Regions from separate parts of the Geminicoccus roseus DSM 18922 genome, predicted to be linked through region 2. Evidence: riboswitches for the same ligand, from Rfam matches in the RefSeq annotation. Region 2 holds a riboswitch; each other region holds the start of a gene.
What was found. Region 2 has a riboswitch for cobalamin ahead of GEMRO_RS0115495 (HupE/UreJ family protein). Riboswitches for the same ligand answer to the same signal wherever they lie in the genome.
Positions count from the first base shown of each region.

Region 1: another riboswitch for cobalamin. It lies ahead of GEMRO_RS0105550 (hypothetical protein); the one in region 2 lies ahead of GEMRO_RS0115495 (HupE/UreJ family protein).
Region 3: another riboswitch for cobalamin. It lies ahead of metE (5-methyltetrahydropteroyltriglutamate--homocysteine S-methyltransferase); the one in region 2 lies ahead of GEMRO_RS0115495 (HupE/UreJ family protein).

Region 1 is NZ_KE386572.1:901,645-904,909, forward strand. Features, by position in the region: gene GEMRO_RS0105540 (ROK family protein) at 1-598, shown strand, start outside; gene GEMRO_RS0105545 (hypothetical protein) at 595-1,071, shown strand; gene GEMRO_RS0105550 (hypothetical protein) at 1,094-1,399, opposite strand; cobalamin riboswitch at 1,438-1,628, opposite strand; gene GEMRO_RS27830 (SPFH domain-containing protein) at 1,704-2,672, shown strand; gene GEMRO_RS0105560 (NfeD family protein) at 2,690-3,115, shown strand.
Region 2 is NZ_KE386572.1:3,094,839-3,098,103, reverse strand. Features, by position in the region: gene GEMRO_RS0115500 (FAD-binding oxidoreductase) at 1-1,044, opposite strand, end outside; gene GEMRO_RS0115495 (HupE/UreJ family protein) at 1,414-2,037, opposite strand; cobalamin riboswitch at 2,072-2,269, opposite strand; gene GEMRO_RS0115490 (alpha/beta hydrolase) at 2,409-3,265, shown strand, end outside.
Region 3 is NZ_KE386572.1:1,768,436-1,771,700, forward strand. Features, by position in the region: gene GEMRO_RS32560 (protein-L-isoaspartate O-methyltransferase family protein) at 1-88, shown strand, start outside; gene GEMRO_RS28730 (LOG family protein) at 217-1,107, shown strand; cobalamin riboswitch at 1,172-1,374, shown strand; gene metE (5-methyltetrahydropteroyltriglutamate--homocysteine S-methyltransferase) at 1,624-3,265, shown strand, end outside.

The DNA.
Region 1 (3,265 bases), 2.2 Mb from region 2:
CCAAGAACGTCGCAAGACGCCCAGCGGCGCGGATTACCGGCCGGAGCAGCTGATCGAGGACGTGGCCCGGCTGACCCAGGACTGGACGTTCACCCGGATCTCGATGGGCTGTCCGGGGCCCGTCGCCGACAACAGGATCGTCCGGCCCCTGGTCAATCTCGGCCCCGGCTGGACCGAGTTCGACTTTTCGGCGGCCTTCGGCAAGCCGGTGCGGATGGTCAACGACGCGGTGATGCAGGCGATCGGGTCCTACAACGGCGGCAAGATGCTGTTCCTGGGCCTGGGCACCGGGCTCGGCAACACGCTGATCGTCGACGGCACGGTGATCGGCATGGAGCTGGGCCACCTGCCCTACCGCAAGGACCGAACCTACGAGGACTATGTCGGCAATCGCGGCCTGGAGCAGCGCGGCCGGCCGCGCTGGGAGGGCCATGTGCACCGGGTCGTCCAGCTGTTCCGCGAAGCCTTCGTGGTCGACGACGTGGTTTTGGGCGGCGGCAACGCGCGCAAGCTCAAGAAGCTGCCCGAGGGCTGCCGGTTCGGCGACAACGACAACGCCTTCATCGGCGGTTTCCGGCTGTGGGACGACCAGGCGTGAGGGGGGCGGGCCCGGCGGCGCTGGCAGCGGCCTGCCTGTTCCTGGCGGCCTGCGCGGCCGGAGATCCGGCCGCGTCCCCGCAGACGGGGCAGCCGGGCCTCCTGAAGGAGAGCGCTCGCCAGCCGGCCGAACGGGCGGCCCGCACCCTGGAGGCGATGAAAAACGATCCGGAAGCGCTGCTGCGGCTCTGCCTCGAGAGCTACCAGGCCGCGCAGGCCTCCGGCCCGGAATGGCATCTGGTGAAGCCCGCAAAGGTCGGGATGACCAGCCTCTCCAGCGCCGCCACCGACCCGGCCCTGCGCCGGGACAACCCGGACGGCTGGGTCGACCGGGGCGAATTGCGCAGCGAGATCATGGACGCCGACGACGATCCCGCCACCGCCCGCTGCCTGCTCTGCCGCTTCGACTTCGAGGATAACCGCAGCGACCCGCTGACCCTGTTCGGCGTGGACACCACCGGCCGCTGCAGCTGACCCGGAAGCGCGGCCCGGCGCGTCAGGCCGGGCACCAGCCCGGCCGGCGCCGGCGCGGCCTTGCATAGGCTTCCAGCCGCTCGCTCGGCCAGCGGGCGATCTCGGCCAGTTCGCCCGGCAGCGTGCCCGGCAGGCGCTCGCCCTGCGGCAGCATCGCCCTGGCCGCGCTGGCCGGGTCGACGCCCGGGGCCAGCGACATCAGCCAGGCCAGCAGCACCTCGCGGGCGGAAAAGCCCTGCTCCTGGACGAGCGCGCTGCGCAAAAGCCCGGTCGGGTCGGCCTGCTCCGCCGACAGGAGGGCAATCGAATCCGGCGATGATCTCGGCATGGTCCACCTCCAGCCGGGGCACCCCGCCCGGCGAACTACGGCATCACGGTCGGATGGCAGGTATCCCGGCTCGCGGGTCGACACCGTCCACTCCGCCTTCCCAGGACCAGGTCCCAGTGGCACGGGTTGAGTGGCGGCTCGCCGCTTACGGTTGCGGGGGCAGCGCCGGCATCGCACCGGCTTCCCTTGGACCCGGGTCGCCCCGGGTACCATCCGGCACCGATGGTGGGCCTTCCCCGCTGCCCTGTCAAAGCCGACCTGCTAGAAGCCGGACAGGGCAGCCGCGCCGGCGCAGGAGACGGGCATGGAATTTGGCGGTTCGATCGTGGTGCTGGTGATCCTGGCGGTCGTGATCGTCCTGATCCTGATGGGGGTGCGCTCGGTCAGCCAGGGCGAGGAATGGACCGTGGAGCGCTTCGGCCGCTACACCCGCACCCTCTCGCCCGGCCTGAACCTGATCCTGCCCCTGATCGACCGGATCGGCGCCAGGCTCAGCGTGATGGAGCAGGTCCTGGACGTGCCCTCCCAGGAGGTGATCACCCGCGACAACGCGATGGTCACCGCCGACGGCGTGGTGTTCTACCAGGTGCTGGACGTGGCGCGCGCCGCCTACGAGGTCGCCGACCTGCGCAACGCCATCCTCAACCTGACCATGACCAACATCCGCACGGTGATGGGCTCGCTCGACCTGGACGAGGTCTTGAGCAAGCGCGACGTGATCAACACCCGCCTGCTCTCGATCGTCGACGAGGCGACCCAGCCCTGGGGGGTCAAGGTCACCCGGATCGAGATCAAGGACATCCGCCCGCCGGCCGACCTGGTCAACAGCATGGCAAGGCAGATGAAGGCCGAGCGGGAGAAGCGCGCCGCGATCCTGGAGGCGGAAGGGCTGCGCGCCGCGGCGATCCTGCGCGCCGAGGGCATGAAGCAGGCGGCGGTGCTGGAGGCCGAGGGCCGGCGCGACGCGGCGATGCGCGACGCCGAGGCGCGCGAGCGGCTGGGCCAGGCCGAGGCCGAGGCGACCCGGCTGCTGTCGGCGGCGATCGGCGAGGGCGGCGTGCAGGCGGCCAACTACTACGTCGCCCAGAAATACATCGAGGCGTTCGCCAAGTTCGCCAGCTCGCCCAACCAGAAGACCCTGATCCTGCCGATGGAGGCGACCGCGGCGATGGGCTCGCTCGCCGGCATCGCCGAGCTGGCAAGGGATGCCCTGGCGACGGACCGGCCCGCCCCCGCCGCGCCCTGGGGACCGCGCCCGGCCGAGGGCGGCTGACAAGGGAGCGCTTGGCGATGCAGGCATGGCAATGGCTGGTGCTGGGCGGGGTCCTGCTCCTGCTGGAGCTGGCGACGCCGGCGTTCTTCTTCGCCTGGCTGGCGCTCGGCGCCTTGGTCACCGCCGCCCTGGCCTGGCTGGTCCCGCAGCTGATCTGGCAGGTCCAGGCCCTGGTGTTCGCCCTGGCCGCGGGCGTCGCCGTGCTTGCCTGGTTCCGCTTCCGGCCAAGGCCGGCGCCCACCGCGGAGCCCGGGCTCAACCGCCGTGCCGCCGCCCTGATCGGCACCAGCCTCACCCTGGACCGCCCGATCGAGCATGGCCATGGCCGGGCCAGGGTCGGCGATTCCACCTGGCCCGTGCAGGGTCCGGATCTGCCCGCCGGCAGCCGGGTGGTGGTCCTGGCCGTGGACGGCAACCGGCTGCTGGTGGCGCCACCGAGCTGACAGCCGCCCCCGGCCGTCAGGCAAAAACCGCGCTGTTCCGGGAACGCCGGATAAGCTCACCGGCTTCTGACGGGGTGAAAGATACGGCAGGTCCCGGCCCCGTGCCCGCGTTGGCCTCGACCGGGATTGCTTGGTCCAAGGCTCGGGGCT
Region 2 (3,265 bases):
CGACAGATCGGCAAAGTTGTGCGACTTCCAGTAGTTGCGCATTCCTGCCGTCAGCAGCGGGTCGAAAGCCGCCTGCCAGGCCACATAGGGCATCTGGCCGACATGGCTGCCGGCCGGCTCGCCAAACGCCAGCAGAGGCTCGGTGGCCTGGGCGGCTGCCGCCGCGTCGCCCGAGTGGCACAGCGCGAACACCACGACCTCCTTGCCGTGGATTTCCGGGGAAAGGAACGGCAGCGGCGGCGCCTTGCGCAGCACCACCCAGCAGGCCAGTTCGTCCGGGCTCTGTTGTGCGAACAGGCGGTAGCGGCGCAGCAACGCGCGGGCGTGCTCGAACGGATGGACGATCAGGCCGGCGAACACCTCCGGCCCGACCGGATGCAGCTGGAACTCGAACGAGGTCACGATCCCGAAATTGCCGCTCCCGCCGCGGATCGCCCAGAACAGATCCGGGTTCTCCCGTGCGCTGGCGCGGACGGTCTCGCCCGCCGCGGTGACGAGATCGGCGCCGATCAGGTTGTCGACGGTCATCCCGAGCGTCCGGGTGAGCCAGCCGAAGCCGCCGCCCAGTGTCAGGCCGGCAACCCCGGTGGTCGAGTTGATCCCGAGCGGCGTCGCGAGGCCGGACGCCTGCGCCTCCCGGTCGAACTCGGCCAGCGTCGCGCCCGGCTGGACCCGCGCCACGCGGTTCGCGGCATCGACCTCGACCGTACGCATCAGGCTCAGGTCGATCATCATCCCACCGTCGCAGACCGCACTGCCGGCGATGTTGTGCCCACCACCCCGCACCGAGAGCAGGAGCTGGTGGCGTCCGGCGAAGGCGACGGCGGCGGCGACGTCGGCCGCATCGGCGCAGCGGACGATCAGCGCGGGCCGGCGGTCGATCATCGCGTTCCAGACCTGCCGCGCCTCGTCGAAGCCGGGAGTTCCCGGGAGTGACAGACTGCCATGGAGCCGGCTTTGCAGTTCATCAAGGAGGGCGGCCCCCAGAGGCACGCCCTCCCCGGCCAGGCTCCGGACGGTCAGGTCGCTCGCTGCGTGATCCATGGAACGCACTCCTCGGATGGTTCCGTGCGTCGTTCGGCATATCGACCGCGCATTATGCCATGCGTACCCCGCTCTCCCCAAGCCGTACGTCTCAAGTTCAGGATCCATATCGGGCATGCGGTGCCACGGATGGCTGATCGCCAAGCCGGGCGAAAGGGGCGAGCTGGGCTCGATCGACCCAGACCAGGACGCCAGCCTGCACGTTGTCACCCGCCCTGAGGGTCATGACCTTGATCTGAATGGGACTGGCCGGGCCGGGGGGCCGTTGGCTCAAGCTCAGCCCACTTGCCATCAAGGCGAAGAGGACCACGGCATGGCAGCCGGCCGGAGGATGCCCACTCCCCGACCGGCTCGGGCAATGGCGTTCCGTCAGCCTGGGATGAGCTGACCCGCGAGCGCGCTCACGCCGATCCCCATCACGACGGCGCCGGCCAGCCGCGGAGCCAGGCTGACGGTGGTCCAGGAGCGGTTGGATGCAAGGGCGGCCGCGCCCAGGCCAATGGCGGCCTGCACCACGAACAGCCCGGCAAGATAGGACAGGAGCGGGGTGGCCTCGGCGCCGACGATCGACTCGCCATAGGCATAGCCGTGGAACAAGCCGGCGATCACGAACAGGGCGAGCCAGAGGCCGCGCCCACCGGTTGCCCGCCCCCACGCCAGCAGGACGCCAGCGGCGAGCACGCTCGCGGCGATGACGAGTTCAGCCGCAGGCAGGTCGAGCGCCAGCAGGTGCAGGAACACGCCCAGCATGGATGCAACGACGAACACCAGGGGCATGGCTAGGCCGACCCCGGCGGCTCCGGCGATCAGACCCGCCGCGACGATGAAGGCAAGGTGGTCCAGGCCGATCACGGGGTGGGCGAGACCCGACAGAAGGCCCTGGCCGAGGCTGGCCGGCAGTTCGCCGTCCATCGCGTGGTGAGCCTGCGCCGAGCGCGCGGCCAGGAGGAAAAGCGTACCTGCTGCGGCAAGCCGGAGAGCCAATCGTGACATTGCGGATTCCTTCCGCCCTCCACCCGAGGGCATGGCGTAACGATCGTCGATGGCAGGTCTCCTGGCTCGCGGAGGACGATCCGGCCCGGCCTTCCCGGAAGACATGCTTCCAGTGGCATGGTGGGAACGGACTCACCGCTGACAGTTGCGGGGGCAGCAGCGGCTTTGGGTCGGACCCGCACCGCTTTCCCTTTTGCGTCCCTGAACGGGAACCGTCGACGGCTCGATCTTAACTTGCCCAAGAAGTACTACAACCTCGATCCATGGCCCGCGTAGAAATGCGGAGGGGATCGTGCAGATGCATGTCCGGCAGCGGCAGGCGGCGCTGGCTGCCCGGAGCAGGAAGGGCGGTTCGGGGAATGGCTGGGACGGTGATGCGATCGGCGACGGCGGCGGCCACGCTCTGCCTGCTGGCCGACCTGGCTCAGGCCGGAGAGCTCGCACCCCGGTCCTTCGCGAGCACGGCGCTGGGGGAACAGATCCCAGCCATCATCTACACGCCGGACGGCCAGCCTCCAGAGGAGGGATGGCCGGTCCTCTATCTGCTGCACGGCCATGACGGCAGCGAGCGTTCCTGGGCGGATCTCGGCGACATCCAGGCCACCCTGGACCAGCTCACCAGTACCGGCAGCATCGAGCCGGCGCTGGTGGTGATGCCGGGGGGCGGCAACAGCTGGTATGTCGATTCGGCCGATGTCGCTGGCCCTGGCGACTTCGCCACCGCGATCGCCCACGACCTGCGGCTGGCCGTCGAAGCCGCGTACCCGGTGCGCAGCGACCGTGGCGGCCGGGCGATCGCCGGCCTGTCGATGGGCGGCTATGGCGCGCTCCGCCTGGCGCTGGAGCATCCGGAACAATACGTCGCCGCTGCCAGCCTGTCGGGAGCGATCTGGCAGAACATTCCTCCGGAGGATTTCAACGCAACGGTCGAGGGAATCGACATCATCCAGAAGACTGCCTATTTCCACCGCATCGATCCGGAAACCGTCACCGCGGGCCGGGTCCTTCCCTCGGTGGCCAGCCATTTCGGTGGCGCGTTCGGGGTGCCGTTCGATCCAAGGCGGTTCAACCGCATGAATGTCTTCACGCTTCTGGAACGGCAGCTGGAGACGAAGGCCGGCCTTCCGGCGATCTACCTGACCTGCGGCGACGACGACCGGTTCGACCTCTGGCGGGGCGCCCTCGCTTTGTTCGAGACCGGGCGGGCCGACGGCCTGGAGGACATGCA
Region 3 (3,265 bases), 1.3 Mb from region 2:
CCTGCGTCCTGCGGCGGAAACCACGCCAGCGGAGCGTCTCTACGGTTTCCAGGGCCATGTCATGAGTGCCAAGTCGTCGGTTCGCTAAGAGATTCTTTACCAAGGCGGGGATAGCGTGCACCCAGAGGTGACCTTCTGCCCGCCACCAGCCGGATCTGCCTGACCCCGATGAGCCGCCCCGATCCTTTCGACCCCCATGACCCTGGCGATGCGCCGATGAGCCCGGACGGGATGGCCGGTGGCCCCGAGGCGCATCCCGCCGATACGCCGCAGACCCGCTCGCCCTCCTTCCGGCTGGCCTATCTCGATCCGGACTTCATGCTGCGCAAGGACCTGCGTCCGCTGCGCTTCCAGCTGGAGCTGCTGAAGCCGGACCTGATCCTGGAAGAGCACGGTATCGACGCCACCGTGGTGGTGTTCGGCAGCGCCCGGGTGCCCAACGAGGATGGCGCCGAGGCGGCGATGAAGGCCGCCGAGGCCGCCCATGCCGGCGACCCGGACAATCTGGAGCTGAAGCGGGCCCTGGCCATCTCCCGGCGTCTGGCCACCCATGCCCGCGGCTACGCGGCCGCCCGGCGGTTCGGCCAGCTCGCCGCGGAGTTCAGCGCCGCCCATCCCGGCCGCGAGCTCACCATCGTCACCGGCGGCGGTCCCGGCATCATGGAGGCCGCCAATCGCGGTGCCTACGAGGCGGGCGCCCAGACCGCCGGCCTCAACATCGTGCTGCCCCACGAGCAGGCGCCGAACCCCTACCTGACACCGGAACTGAGTTTCCAGTTCTACTACTTCGCCCTGCGCAAGATGCATTTCCTGATGCGGGCGCGGGCGCTGGTGGCTTTTCCTGGCGGCTTCGGCACGCTCGACGAATTGTTCGAGACCCTGTGCCTGATTCAGACGGGCAAGAGCCGCCGCATGCCGGTCCTGCTGTTCGACAGCGCGTTCTGGAGCAGGCTGATCAATTTCGAGATGCTGGTCGAGGAAGGGATGATCAGCCCGGAGGACGTGGACCTGTTCCAGTTCGTCGACGATCCCGACCAGGCATTCCAGATCGTCGCCGACTACCACCTGAACAACCCGATGAAGCGGGTTGGCCGCGGCAAGGTCTGAGCGGGCGTTCTTGGAGCAGGGCGGTCAGGAGGATGATCCTCCTGGACGTCCTGCCTGGACCGTCTATCATGACCTCATCGACGGTTCCCCGAAGAGGGGATGCAAGAGGGAACAGGGTGCGTGCCGGCTAGCCGGCATCAGTCCCTGGCTACCCCCGTAACTGTAAGCGGCGAATCGATCTCCACGCATGACCACTGGGCAACCGGGAAGGTCGGGGATCGGTGAGGACCCGCGAGCCAGGAGACCTGCCGTCGATCGTGCAACCACATGCGCCGGGCGGGGTGTCCCGGCGGGAGGTCCGACCGTGATCGACGACTGCGCTCCGGCGCCTGTTTCTCAACTCCGTATCCCGACGATCGTGAGGAAGTTCGGGCCGCCTTGCCGGCCCCGGCACGACTGAGCGTCGCGCCGGCCGCCCTCGGCCCTTCCCGCCATCTTCGCATCCCGATGAACCGCCTGCCGGCTGAAGCGAACGGCGGGTTCGTCGATGCGCGACCTCATCGTCTGGATCCTCTCATGGTGACCACCACAGTTCTCGGCCTGCCGCGAATCGGGCCGAAGCGCGAGCTGAAGTTCGCGCTGGAATCTCACTGGGCCGGCAGGCTCTCGGCCGCGGAACTCCTGGAGGAGGCCGCAGCGGTCCGTGCCGACCTGCGCGGCCGGACTGTCCGGGCCGGCCTCTCCCAGATCCCCGTGGGCGATTTTGCCCTCTACGACCATGTTCTCGACATGGCCCTGGTCCTGGATGCGGTCCCCGACCGCTTCACCGGCCTGCGGGACGATCGCCTGGCCCTGGCCTTCGCCATGGCCCGCGGCCGCCCCGACGGGCAAGGGGTGGCGGCCCTCGAGATGACCAAGTGGTTCGACACGAACTACCATTATCTCGTCCCGGAACTCCAGCCGGCCTCCCGCTTCGCCTATGTCTGGCGGAAGCATGTCGAGCTCTTCCAGGAGGCGATGGCACAGGGACACGACGCCCGGCCGGTGCTGCTCGGACCCTTGAGCTTCCTGGCGCTTTCCAAGCCGACCGATCCGGCCGCCACCACCTCGGCCCTGCTCGATCCGCTGCTGGAAGCCTATGCGGCGCTGCTCGCGGACCTGGCTTCGTCCGGCGTCCGTGAGGTGCAGCTTGACGAGCCGGTCCTGGTCCTGGACGCCGATGAGGGGACCGGTCCGGCCCTGACCCGGGCCTATGGGCGGCTGCGCGCCGCGGCTCCATCCCTGTCGCTCTGGCTGACCCCCTATTTCGGCGAGATTGCGCCCGACCTGCTCGACCGGGTCCTGGACCTGCCGGTCGATGTCCTCCACCTGGACCTGGTCCGGGGGCCCGATCAGCTGGAGCGCGTCCTGGCACGTCTGCCGGCCGATCTCGATCTGTCGCTGGGTCTGGTCGATGGTCGCAATATCTGGATCACCGATCTCGACCGGGCGGTCGCTGCCGCCGAGCGGGCCGCCGGGCAGATCGGCCCGGAGCGCCTGGCGATCGCCACGTCCTGCTCGCTGCTCCACGTGCCCTACGGGCTGGCGACGGAAACCGCACTCGACCCGGATGTGCGCTCGTGGCTGGCGTTCGGCGAGGAGAAGATGGCCGAGGTGGCCCTGATCGGCGCCGCGCTGGAGCAGGGCCAGTCAGCGGTGGCTGCCGAGCTGGCAGCGAACCGGGAAGCCCATCGCGCGCGGCTGGAATCGCCGCGTGTCCACGACCCGGCAATCCGGGCCAGGGCAAGGGCGATTACCCCGGAGATGACCCGGCGGGGCGCGCCCTATCCTGAGCGGCGGGTCCTGCATCAGGCGCGGTTCGACCTGCCGCCGATCCCCACCACCACCATCGGCTCGTTCCCGCAGACAAGGGAGGTCCGCCTGGCCCGGGCGGCGTTCCGCAACCGCACGATGGCGCCGTCGGCCTATCAGCGGTTCCTGCAGGCCGAGACCGAGAAGGCGATCCGCCGCCAGGAGGCGATCGGCCTGGATGTGCTGGTACATGGCGAGTTCGAGCGCAACGACATGGTGGAGTATTTCGGGGAACGCCTGTCAGGCTTCGCCTTCACTGCGGGAGGCTGGGTGCAGAGCTACGGCTCGCGCTGCGTCAAGCCACCGATCATCTATGGCGACGTCGCCCGGCCATCGCCGATGACGGTGGAGGCGGCGGCTTTCGCCC